Regions from separate parts of the Citrobacter farmeri genome, predicted to be linked through region 2. Evidence: predicted binding sites of a transcription regulator. Region 2 holds the regulator's gene; the other holds the start of a gene.

Region 1 (6,455 bases), 660 kb from region 2:
TTCCCATAGGGAATGGTTTGGATTTGCAGGTGACAGAGTTCGCCCCGTCTCAGTGAGCGGGGCGCGATGTTGTTATCAATACAGTTCTAATGCACTGGCGAGCGGGGTGACGCCAAAGCGTTTACCCAGCGCGATCAGTTCTTCGCGGCTGATGGTTTGCTTCATGCCGCCCATCGACAGCACTTTGACTAACACTTCGGCGGACTTCTCGGCGGTATCGATCAGCCCAAACGTTTCATCCAGCGTCGGGCCGCTGCCGAATACGCCGTGGAACGGCCACAGCACCAACGAATGTTTCTGCATTTCCTGCGCGGTGGCCTGGCCGATCTCGTCGGTACCCGGCACCATCCACGGCAGAATGCCCACGCCATCCGGGAAGACCACCAGACACTCGGTACTGCCTTCCCACAGTTTGCGGGTGAAAAGCGCGGTGCTGTTTTCCAGCACATAGGTCAGGGCGATCAGGTTGGTGGCGTGGCAGTGCATGATCACGCGATCTTTACCCTGGGTGGTTTGGATGCGCTCACAGTGCGACAGGAAATGTGCCGGCAGCTCAGAGGTGGGCACCGCCTCGTTCGTCAGCCCCCATAGAATGTGGTAGCCCGCTCCGTCGCTGTCCACTTTCACGATGCCTAAATTGGCGGCGGGATCGAGTTGTACGTTGCGGAAGAATTTACCGGAGCCGGTTACGATAAACGGCGTGTTCGCCAGCAGCGGCATAGGCTGGCTCAGGGCGATGTAGCGCGGTGTACGATGGAAGTCGGCGCTGAAGGGGGCGATGTCCGCATCGTCGAGACGCAGCGTCAGGTTGCCGCCGTTGCGCTCATCCCAACCTTTCAACCAGGCATCGGAGGTGGCTTTAATCATTCCCTGAACAAACCAGGCGTTGAGAATATTTTGCATAAAAGATGTACCTGTCTTAGTAAATGCCCGATGGCGCTGCGCTATCGGGCCTACGATGTTGAGAGTGTCAGTAGGCCGGATAAGCGCAGCGCCATCCGGCAATGATGCGTTAACCGCGTTTGCTCAAAATCTCTTTCTCATAGGCGCGAACGCTCTCCAGCCACTGGCTGCCGGCTGGCGTGTCATGGCGCTGGCAATACATCTCCCATACTGCCTGCCACGGCAGGCATTTCTGCTCTTCCAGCAGCGCCAGACGCGCGGTGTAATCGCCGCTGGCTTCCAGTTGGCGCAGATGTTCGGTTGGTTCCAGCAGGGCGCGCAGCAGCGCTTTTTTCATGTTACGGGTGCCGATGACCCATGCCGCGATGCGGTTGATGGAGGCATCGAAGAAGTCGAGACCGATGTGGACGCGGTCGAACAGGTTGTGGCGTACGATCTCGCTGGCAATCGCCTGGGTTTCATCATCCAGCAGCACCACATGGTCACTGTCCCAACGCACCGGGCGGCTTACGTGCAGCAGCAGACGCGGCACGTACAACATGGCGGCGGAGATTTTGTCGGAGATCACTTCTGTCGGATGGAAGTGGCCCGCATCGAGGCACAGGGCGGTCTGGCGGCTGGTGGCGTATCCCATGTAGAACTCGTTGGAACCGACGGTGTAGCTTTCCGCGCCGATACCAAAGAGTTTGCTTTCGACGGCGTCGATATGGTGCGCCGGGTTCAGTTTTTCGCTGATGACCTCATCCAGCGCGTCCATCAGGCGCTGACGCGGGGCCAGGCGGTCCACGGTGACATCTTTCATGCCGTCCGGGATCCAGATATTCATCACCGACGGTGTGCCCAGTTGCTCTCCAAAGTACGCGGATACGCGGCGGCTGGCCTTACAGTGGTCGATCCAGAACTGGCGGATAGTGTCGTCAGCGTGTGCCAGCGTGAAGCCGTCTGCACTCAGCGGATGCGAGAAGCAGGACGGGTTGAAATCCAGACCGAGTTGATGCGCTTTTGCCCACTCCACCCAGTTTTTAAAGTGCTCCGGTTTGATTTTGTCGCGGGCGACCGGGGTATCGGATTCCAGATAGATGGCGTGCAGGTTCAGGCGTTTAGGGCCAGGGATCAGGCTGAGCGCCTGTTCCAGATCGGCGCGTAGCTCATGGGCATTGCGCGCTTTACCCGGATAGTTGCCGGTGGCCTGAATACCGCCGGTCAGCGACCCTTCCGGGTTTTCGAAACCGGCTACGTCATCGCCCTGCCAGCAGTGCATCGAGACCGGCAGACGATCGAGCTGGCGCAGTGCCTCCTCGACATCAATACCTACTGCGGCGAAGCGTTGTTTCGCCAGTTCCCAGGCTTGTTCCAGTTGAGTGGTCATGCGCAAAGCTCCTTTGTCTGTCGTTTTGAATGAAATTGCGCGACATAGCGGGCAATCTCACTGTCAGGATTGGGGGTAAACGTGGTCAGGTTGTAATTGGCGGTGACCACCTGGCGGAAGTCATCGACATTGTTGAGTTCATCCAGTGTCATCAGTTGGATACCGATGTTGCCGAGTGTGGACGCTTCAATAGGGCCGGCTATTACGCGGATGCCGCAAGCATCGGCGCAAAGTTGGTTCAGCAGGACGTTCTGGCAGCCGCCGCCGACAATATGCAACTGGCTGAAGGACTCGCCGCGTAGCGTCGACAGTTCCTGCAACACATCGGCGTAGAGCAGCGCCAGGCTGTCGAAAATACAGCGGGCCAGCTCCGCGTCGCTGTCGGGTACCGGTTGCCCGGATTCGCGGCAGGCGGCCTGAATTTCGGCGCTCATGTTGGCGGGGTTAATAAAGCGATCGTCATTCGGGTTGATCAGAAAGCGACAAGCGGGCAATGACTGCGTGGCGGCAATCAGCGCGGGCAGGTCGTCCACCTGACGCTCTTTTAGCACGCGCTGTAGCAGCCACAGTCCCATAATATTTTTCAGTACCCGATAGCGCCCTTCCGCGCCGCCTTCATTAGTGATGTTCGCCGCCAGCGCGGCGTCGTTGGTGTAAGGCGTTCTGCTTTCAAAGCCCATTAACGACCAGGTGCCGGATGAGAGATACGCGCTGTGTTTATCGGCCAGTGGCGAGGCGATCACCGCGCTGGCGGTGTCATGACTGGCGACAGCCACCACGGGGATCTGATTCTTCTGCGGGCAAATCCAGTAACCAATCACGTTGCCCGGATGCGTCGGGTGACCAAACCAGGCGTTGTCCGCCCCCGTCCACGCCAGCAGCGTTTCATCCCAGTCGTCGCTGTTGATATTCACCAGTTGCGTGGTGGTGGCGTTGGTGTATTCCCAGTTCAATTCGCCGGTCAGACGAAAGCTGAAGTAGTCGGGGATCAGCAGGGCGTGCGTAACGTGCGCAACCAGCTCGGGCTGCTGTTCGACCTGCGCACGCAGCTGGTAAAGCGTGTTGAACGGCAGGAACTGGATCCCGCTGCGTTGGTAAATAGCGCATTTACCGAGCTGTTCCTGTGCGCGCTGCATCACCCCTGTGGTACGGCTGTCACGGTAGGAAACCGGTAGCCCGACGCGCTGACCTTGCTTATCGATCAGGACATAGTCCACGCCCCAGGTATCAATACCGATGCTGTCAATGCGGATGCCTTCATCGCAGACTTTTTCCAGCCCCAGGCGGATGGCGTCTTCGAGGCTGTCGAGATCCCAGGTGTCGAAACCGTCCTGCTTTTGCAGGCAGTTGACGAAGCGATGGATTTCACGCAGCGTCAGGGTGCGATGTTCACTGTCATAGCGCGCCAGCATTACACGTCCGCTGGAGGCGCCAAGATCGACAGCGACACAATGGCGAAAAGTCATAGTGAGGTCCTTCTGAGTTTCATTAAGCCCAGTCTAGAAAACCTCGTCATGGCTCACCTTCTTGTTACTGACAGGCAGAATAGGCCGCTGGCAAGAAAGCAAAGGTGAACGTGATAACGTTCACAGTTTCCGGTAATAGGCGCGATTTCCCCTGATGTGACGCCGTCCGCATTTCCGGATCTTTCCCGTCTTTTCTTGAAAAATTGACCCTGTTTGCACGGTTTCGTGTCAAAAATTTAAGGTGAGGTGGCTAACCCTTAATTACTATTTCTGACATGTTCATTTGACCCGGATGCCATCATGACCGTACTGCACAGCGTGGATTTTTTTCCATCAGGTAAAGCGCCCGTGGCCATTGAGCCCCGGCTACCTCAGTCCGCTTTTCCAGAACATCATCATGATTTTCATGAGATTGTGATTGTGGAACATGGCACCGGTATTCATGTATTCAATGGACAGCCCTATACCATCAGCGGTGGTACGGTCTGCTTTGTTCGCGACCATGATCGGCACTTGTATGAACATACGGACAATCTTTGCCTGACCAATGTGCTCTACCGCTCGCCCGATGCATTCCGCTTCCTGGCCGGGTTGGATCAATTGCTGCCGCAGGAACAGGATGGCGTGTACCCCTCCCACTGGCGGGTGAATCAGAGTGCGCTGCAACAGGTACGTCAACTGGTGGCAAAAATGGAACAGGATGGCGATGAGAGCGATCTCCCCGGCGTGGCCAATCGTGAAATTCTGTTCATGCAGTTGCTGGTGCTGTTACGCAAAAGCAGCCTGATGGAAGGGGCGGAAAATAACGATGCGCGCCTGAATCATCTGATGGCCTGGCTGGAAGATCATTTTGCCGAGGAAGTATGCTGGGAGGTGCTGGCCGATCGGTTCTCGCTGTCCCTGCGGACATTGCACCGCCAGTTGAAACAACAGACCGGGTTAACGCCGCAGCGCTATCTTAATCGTCTGCGTTTAATCAAGGCCCGCCATCTGTTACGCCATAGCGATGAAAGCGTCACGGAGATCGCTTATCGCTGCGGTTTCGGCGACAGTAACCACTTTTCGACTCTGTTTCGCCGTGAATTTGACTGGTCGCCTCGCGATATCCGCCAGGGACGGGATGCGTTACTTCAGTAACGCGAATACTATCAACGTTTTTCGCCGCCAAATCGCTGATAATCATCGTTCTGTGATGCCGGATGGCGACGCGGTGGCGTCTTATCCGGCCTACGTGTTTACGTAATTTGTAGGCCGGATAAGGCGAAGCTGCCATCCGGCAAGGAATATTCTGGTGGCGAATCAACTGATTCTTCTAAAAGACGACTTCTTTGCGAATGCCGGACAGGCCGTCGCCGTTGCCGATCGCTATCCGCAGGATGTGTTTGCCGAACATACGCATGATTTCTGTGAGCTGGTGATTGTCTGGCGAGGCAATGGCCTGCATGTGCTGAACGACCGTCCCTATCGCATCACCCGTGGCGATCTGTTTTATATCCGCGCTGAAGACAAGCACTCCTATACCTCCGTTAATGACCTCGTGTTGCAGAACATCATCTATTGCCCGGAGCGGCTAAAGCTGAATCTGGGCTGGGAGAGTGCAATTCCGGGTTTTAACGGCACGCCGCGGCAACCCCACTGGCGACTGGGCAGTGTCGGAATGACGCAGGCGCGCCAGGTGATAAGCCAGATTGAGCATGAAAGTAACCAGCACGATCCACTCGCCAACGATATGGCGGAGCTGCTCTTTGGCCAACTGGTGATGACGCTGAAGCGCCATCGCTATGCCACCGATACGCTGCCGGCGACCTCCAGTGAAACGTTGCTGGATAAACTGATAACCGCGCTGGCAGCCAGTCTGGAACGTCCGTTTGCGCTGGATGCCTTTTGCGATCGGGAAGCGTGCAGTGAACGCGTGCTGCGCCAGCAGTTTCGTAGCCAGACCGGGATGACAATTAACCAGTATCAGCGTCAGGTTCGCGTCTGCCATGCGCAATATCTGCTTCAGCACAGCCGCCTGATGATTGGTGAAATTTCGATGAAGTGTGGATTTGAGGACAGTAACTACTTTTCTGTGGTGTTCACGCGGGAAACCGGGATGACGCCCAGTCAATGGCGTCATCTCAGTAACTCAAGTGATTAGCTTGCCATGCCCAGGCCGACAATGTTGGCGGCGATGATGATCACCACGCATCCCAGACTCAGTACGCCGACAGGACGACGCCCGGCGTTGTTCCACTCTTTCAGCACCAGACCGACGATACCACCGCACAGCACGTAGAAACTCATGTGCAGCATCCAACTGATGTAGTCATATTGCGCCGGAATACGCGCGTGGCCCCAGGCGTAGAAAAAGAACTGCAAATACCACATCAGGCCACCGAGCGCAGACAGCAGCACGTTGGTGATGATCAGTGATTTTGCCAGCGAGAAGTCGGCTTTTACCGACAGGTTCTTCACTTTTGCCAGACGAATAAAACAGAAGCCCAGGTTGACCAGCGCGCCGCCGCCCATGATCACCACATAGCTTGGCAGCGCGACATACAGCGGGTCTACACCCAGCGCTGCGGCAGCTTCATGCATCGGTTTTGCGGCGTTCATCGCAAATGACATACCTGCGGAGAAAATGCCGCACATTACGGCCAGCAGTAGCCCTTTTTTCAGATTGAAATCTTCGGCTTTGATGCCCATTTTGCGCTCTTTGAGCTGACCCGCACGAG
Region 2 (6,455 bases):
GCCGTGGTGCGGCCGCTGACGCCATGCCATAGAAGAGATGGTGTGCATGGTGTTCAGGTGACCGATAACGCGTTGCAGATGCTGTTCCAGGGTGCTTAACGGTCCGTGGGAAAGCATCTCTGGCGCTTCCAGGATATTCACATCCCCTGAGCCACCAGGTCCATCGTACTCCAGTCGCTGCTGGCAGCGCTGAAGAGCAATTTCACACGATTGCAGATATCGCTGCGCCAGGTCCGGCGTCAACATCGTATGCTCACGCGCCAGCGTGGTCATGGCATTGATGTGTTCGACGATAAACTGGCTGTGTGTCACCCACAGTTTCATGTCTTCCAGATAATGGGTATTAAAGCCGGGTTCCTGCATTGCCTGATTGAGCGAGTTAAACAGGGTGTTGTGCGCCTGGTTGACCCGCATACGTTGCCAGGCGAGCGGCGTGGGTTGCGGATCGTTGCTCAGAATCAGGCGAATGGCCTCCTGATCGGCTTCCAGTGCGTCATGGGCGTTTTTCCGCAACAGACCGCTCTGCCATTGCGGCCACAGCCAGACGGTGCCGCCAAACGCAATCAGGCAGCCGATGACCGTATCGATAAATCGCGGGATGATGAACTGTTCTCCATCCAGCGTCAGCAGTTGCAGGGTATATACCGCCGTGACGGTAAATCCAACCGTCGCCCAGCCGTAGTTTTTGCGGATGGTCAGATAGCTGACCAGGGTGATCGCCAGCATCAGGGCCAGCGTATATCCCTCGGGAATATGAAAGTGCAGCGTCACGCCTGCGATAATCAGCCCTACCAGCGTTCCCGCCGAGCGGTGCAAAATACGCACGCGGGTGGCACCGTAACCGTTTTGCGTCACAAACAGCACCGTCATCAGGATCCAGTAAGGTTTCGGCAGATGTAACGCCGTTCCCATGAGGCTGGCTATGCTGAGCATGACGCTGATTCGCCCGGCGTTACGCAGCGCCGGAGATTTCAACGAGAGGTAGTTTTTCAGTGCCGGAAGCAAGGGTAACCGACGCTGTTTATCGGCCATCAGATCGCGGGCGTAAAGCGGACGCTGGGTGCGAAGCACGCGGGCGATGCGACTGAAGTGCCAGTAGCAGAACTGTCCGACGGGGTTATCCGGATGCTGATGAGCAATTTTTCCCAGTGCACCAATCTGCTTTTGCATGGTGAACCGCGTCGGTAGTCGGTGATAGAGAATGTCATCTCCCAGTACGCGCAGGCGAGCGGCGACCGTTTGTGCATTCCAGCGAATGACCTGCTCCGCGTGACTGCGCTCGACCAGCTTTTGCACTTCTTCCGGCTGATGCAGGCTGACGGAGATATGTTCCTGCAAATCCAGCGCTTCCTGAAAGGCGCGCAGCATCCGTTTGTAGTCGTTGTTGCGGTGCGCCGATAGCATGTGCATCTGCTGATAGCACTGGGTGATGAGGTCGACGGCTTTCTGCTGGCGAACCAGAAGCGGCGGCAGGGCTTTTTCCGGGTCAGTGTGTTGGGTCAGCATGCTGTATTTGGCTTCGCAGTAATCCGCCAGTTCCCGGTATAACAGGCTTAGTGATTCGCGAAGCGGCTGCTCACGCCAGAGCCAAAACCAGAACCAGTTAAACAGCCCGTACCATAGCGTGCCCAGCGCGTAGATCAGCAGAGGCTCCCAAACCGGCATGTTCCCTGCCAGGCTCAGTGTGAAAATCGCAGCAATCAGTGAGGCCGGGAGCAGGCGGGCGTGAAGAGAGCTCAATTCTGCGGTGACGCCGAGCGTGAGTGTCAGACCGGTCAGGATCAGTGGCAACGGTACCGCCTGCGCCAGCATAAGTTGCATGATTAGGCTACAGCCAGCGAACAGCGATGCACCGATGATCAGGCGTTTGAAAAAGCGTTTGTGCGGAGTATCAAGCCCGGCAATGTTGCAGCAGGCGGGAACGAGAGAGAAAAGCAGGCCCAGATGTAACTGCCCGATGAGCAGGCCAACGGCCACGGGCAAACAGAGCACCAGCGTTTGACGTAGTGCATAGTTGATTTCTGGGTGATAAATCAGTCTGCGCCACATTGGCAAAACAAAAATGACGCGCTACCCGGTAGCGCGTCATTTCCGATGAGATTAACGAGTGCCGTAAACGACGATCGTTTTACCGTGAGCGGAGATCAGGTTCTGATCTTCCAGCATCTTCAGAATACGACCAACGGTTTCGCGAGAGCAGCCAACGATCTGGCCAATCTCCTGGCGAGTGATTTTGATCTGCATACCGTCCGGGTGAGTCATCGCATCAGGCTGTTTCGCCAGATTCAGCAGCGTCTGGGCGATACGACCGGTCACGTCGAGGAAGGCCAGGTTACCGACTTTCTCCGAAGTAACTTGCAGGCGGCGAGCCATTTGGGAAGACAGGCGCATCAGAATATCCGGGTTCACCTGGATCAACTGGCGGAATTTCTTATAGGAAATTTCAGCCACTTCACACGCTGTTTTCGCTCGAACCCATGCGCTACGTTCCTGGCCTTCTTCAAACAGGCCCAGTTCGCCAATGAAATCACCCTGATTCAGATAAGAAAGGATCATTTCTTTTCCTTCCTCATCCTTAATCAACACTGCCACTGAGCCCTTAACGATGTAGTACAACGTTTCTGCTTTTTCACCCTGGTGAATCAGCGTGCTCTTGGACGGGTACTTATGAATGTGGCAATGAGACAAGAACCATTCAAGTGTCGGGTCTGTTTGCGGTTTGCCAAGCACCATGCGCGATTATCCTCTGTTATAAGCTGTCTCCAGAGCCAAAAAAATCCGCTGTCTCTGGGGTTGCAAAAATGTGCTTCCCGCGTCCTGGGAAGAGGCTGTCAAAAACGAACTGCAGCCTTTAATGTGAAGTCCTCTGCATACATGCAGTACATCAATGTATTACTGTAGCATCCTGACTGTTTTAGCATAGCTTTAGCCGTGTGTCTCCTGGTGTCTCGCTTCAGCATGACGGAGGTCGCCTTCCGTTGCGAGAATTGTTATGTACGCGTAATCTGTCAGGAAAATTGACGCACTGGAGTTAAAAAATATGCAAGCGCGTGTTAAATGGGTTGAGGGGTTAACCTTCCTGGGTGAGTCGGCTTCCGGTCACCAGATTTTGATGGACGGTAACTCTGGTGATAAAGCGCCGAGCCCGATGGAAATGGTGTTGATGGCGGCAGGCGGTTGCAGCGCGATTGACGTGGTTTCTATCCTGCAAAAAGGCCGTCAGGATGTGACGAACTGCGAAGTGAAACTGACGTCAGAACGTCGCGAAGAGGCGCCACGCCTGTTCACCCACATCAATCTGCACTTTATCGTTACGGGTCGCGACCTGAAGGATGCCGCCGTTTCGCGTGCGGTCGATCTGTCGGCGGAGAAATATTGCTCCGTGGCGCTGATGCTGGGAAAAGCGGTCAATATTACCCATTCGTATGAAGTGATTGCTGCCTGATGATCATGGCCGGATAACGCCACGTCGCTGTCCGGCAATATCTCACCTTACTCGATTTTCTTTCCTTCCATCAGTCGCTGCACCAGCGGCAACATAATGAGCTCCATGGCCAGCCCCATTTTGCCGCCAGGTACCACCAGTGTATTGATGTGGGAAATAAATGAACCCTGCAACATCGCCAGCAGCCAGGGGAAATCGATCCCTTCCAGATTGCGAAAATGAATCACCACAAAGCTCTCATCCAGTGATGGAATGCCCTTGGCAGCGAACGGGTTTGAGGTGTCAACGGTGGGTACACGCTGAAAGTTAATGTGGGTGCGGGAGAACTGCGGCGTGATGTAGTTGATATAGTCGTCCATCGAACGCACCACTGAATCCATCACCGCCTCACGAGAATGGCCTCGCTCGCTGGTATCACGGATCAGTTTCTGGATCCACTCCAGGTTCACGATGGGAACCACGCCGACCAACAGGTCAACATGGCTTGCAACTTCATGCTGCGGCGTCACGACGCCGCCGTGCAGCCCTTCATAGAACAGCACGTCAGTAGGTTCCGGCAGGGCTTGCCATGGGGTGAAAGTCCCTGGCACCTGGTTCCACGGGACGGCCTCATCGTAGGTATGCAGATATTTGCGCGACTGGCCTTTGCCCGTCTGACCATACTCAATAAATGTCTGTTCCAGCAGACCGAAGTCATTGGCTTCGGGGCCAAAATAGCTGATGTGGCGTCCGGCGTCGCGCGCCTTGCGGATCGCCATATCCATCTCCGGACGGGTATAACGATGAAAACTGTCGCCTTCCACCTCGGCGGCGCGCAGGTTGAGCTGCGCAAAAATTTTACGAAACGCGAGGCTGGTGGTGGTAGTCCCCGCGCCGCTGGATCCTGTTACCGCGATCACCGGATGTTTGGCAGACATGTTAACTCCATCAATAAATTGATTTTTTATTATAGTCGGCCGATAGCGTGCGGGTTATTCGCGAAATTGTTTGCGCGGCATGATGTTGACGGTTTCGTGCAACTCAGACCACACCAGTATCGCTTCTCCACACTGTAACTGGCGTTTAACGTCGGCGACTTTTTGCTCAAGGGTTCGTTCATGTTCACCATAATCGGTGCCTTCGCGCAATACAAAGCTTTCGATCAGATTGTCCAGCGTCTCAGGGGAAAGGTCCTGCCAGGGGATCTGCATAATTATGCCTCCAGATACGGGGTCAGCCAGTCAGGAATGCGCGACTCAAGCCACATTTCTGGCCGACGCAATGTCCCGCCGATAAACCCAACGTGACCACCGTGTTCAGTTAACTGATATTCCACGTGCGGCGGTAAATCTTCCGCTTTGGGGATCACATGATGATCCATAAACGGGTCGTCTTTCGCATGAATGATCAGTGTCGGAATGGCGATGTCGCTGAGCAAGGGCATGGCGCTACACTGACGATAGTAGTCGATAGCATCGGCGAAACCGTGAATTTTGGCGGTGATGAGATCGTCAAACTCGCGGATGCGGCGCAGGGATTTCAATTGCGCCAGACTCACCGGCAGTGAGCCGGGATAGGCCGCCAGCTTGCGTGACGCGTTTGCCTTCAGCAGGTTGAGCAGATAGCGCTGATAAACACGGGAAAAGCCTTTATCCATATGATAGCTGCAGGCTTCCAGTACAAAGGGCGCTGAGACCATGACAGCCGCGTCGAGCGGGATGTTTTTCCCCTCTTTTGCCAGCAGACATGCCAGCACATTTCCTCCGAGCGAATAGCCCACGGCGGCCGTTGGCACCTTGCCAAATTCCCGCTGTAACCAGCCTAAGAACCAGCTCCCGTCTTCGGTTTCACCCGAGTGATAAATGCGATTCAGTCGATTCGGTTCACCGCTGCAGCCGCGAAAGTGCATCACCACGCCAAGCCAGCCACGATTCTTTGCCGCTTCAATCAGACCATGCGCGTATGGGCTGTTCAGACTGCCTTCCAGACCATGAAAAACCACCAGGCGCGGCTTGTGCTTCGCCTGATGTGGATCTTCACTCCATGCCAGATCGACAAAGTCGCCATCGGGTAATTCCAGACGCTGCCAGTGGGCGTCGAAATTCACTTTTCGCCGGATCAAACGCGGCAGCATGGTCTGCAGATGGCAGTTACTGATACCGCGCATCGGGCGAAATTCGTCACTGCTGCCATTCGGCATTTCAGGATCGTGAAGGATTATGTGTGTCATCGCTGTTACTCGCTCAGCATCTGCTCGAGCTGCTCCTGGGCATCCAGCCAGGCCATTTCGCACGCTTCCAGTCCGGCTTTGGCGCTGGCCTGCTGTTGCAGACACTCCGTCAGCTCGGCTTTGCGGCTCTGGTCGTAAAGTTCGCTGTCGCCCAGCTTCTCTTCCGCCAGCGCCAGCTGCGCGTTCAGTTTCTCCATCTCTTTTTCCAGACGGGCGATCTCTTTACGCAGCGGCTGGGTTTGTGTGCGCAGTTCGGCTTCCCGGCGCTTCTGGTCTTTACGCGCCTGTGCGCTGTTGACGTTCTCTTTTGGTGCATCGTCAGGTTGGTTTTCCTGCTTCTGCACATCGCTCAACCACTGCTGATAATCTTCCAGATCGCCATCGAACGGCTCGACCTTGCGGTCATGCACCAGATACAGATCGTCGGTCGTGGAGCGCAGCAAATGGCGGTCGTGCGAGACCACCACCAGTGCGCCTTCAAACTCAATCAACGCTTCGGTCAACGCCTGACGCATATCGAGATCAAGGTGGTTGGTTGGCTCATCGAGCAGCAGCAGGTTCGGACGCTGCCAGACGATCAGCGCCAGCACCAGTCGTGCTTTTTCGCCGCCGGAGAAACGGCGTGTCTCTTCGCTGACTTTATCACCCTGGAAGCCGAAACCGCCCAGATAGTCGCGCAGCTTTTGTTCGAGTTCCTGTGGCGCCAGTCGCACCAGATGCTGCAACGGCGACTCATCCGCCCGCAAATACTCAAGCTGGTGCTGGGCGAAGTAACCGAGCTTAATGCCTTTTGCCAGTCCG

What was found. The regulator CRP, encoded in region 2, controls carbon source genes, mostly activating them, when cyclic AMP is high. The targets are predictions, from matches to a motif close to ATGTGANNNNNNTCACAT.
Region 1: a site for CRP is predicted at 3,893-3,910, ahead of rhaS (HTH-type transcriptional activator RhaS). Genes of this name have one in related genera too.

What each region holds. Positions count from the first base shown of each region.
Region 1 covers NZ_CP077291.1:179,589-186,043, forward strand. Annotated here, with positions in the region: gene rhaD (rhamnulose-1-phosphate aldolase) at 76-903, opposite strand; gene rhaA (L-rhamnose isomerase) at 1,013-2,272, opposite strand; gene rhaB (rhamnulokinase) at 2,269-3,738, opposite strand; gene rhaS (HTH-type transcriptional activator RhaS) at 4,039-4,875, shown strand; gene rhaR (HTH-type transcriptional activator RhaR) at 5,030-5,878, shown strand; gene rhaT (L-rhamnose/proton symporter RhaT) at 5,875-6,455, opposite strand, start outside.
Region 2 covers NZ_CP077291.1:4,397,465-4,403,919, reverse strand. Annotated here, with positions in the region: gene I6L53_RS20860 (YccS/YhfK family putative transporter) at 1-2,049, opposite strand, end outside; gene crp (cAMP-activated global transcriptional regulator CRP) at 2,101-2,733, opposite strand; gene I6L53_RS20850 (OsmC family protein) at 3,041-3,445, shown strand; gene I6L53_RS20845 (phosphoribulokinase) at 3,493-4,362, opposite strand; gene I6L53_RS20840 (YheU family protein) at 4,417-4,635, opposite strand; gene I6L53_RS20835 (hydrolase) at 4,638-5,654, opposite strand; gene I6L53_RS20830 (ABC transporter ATP-binding protein) at 5,660-6,455, opposite strand, start outside.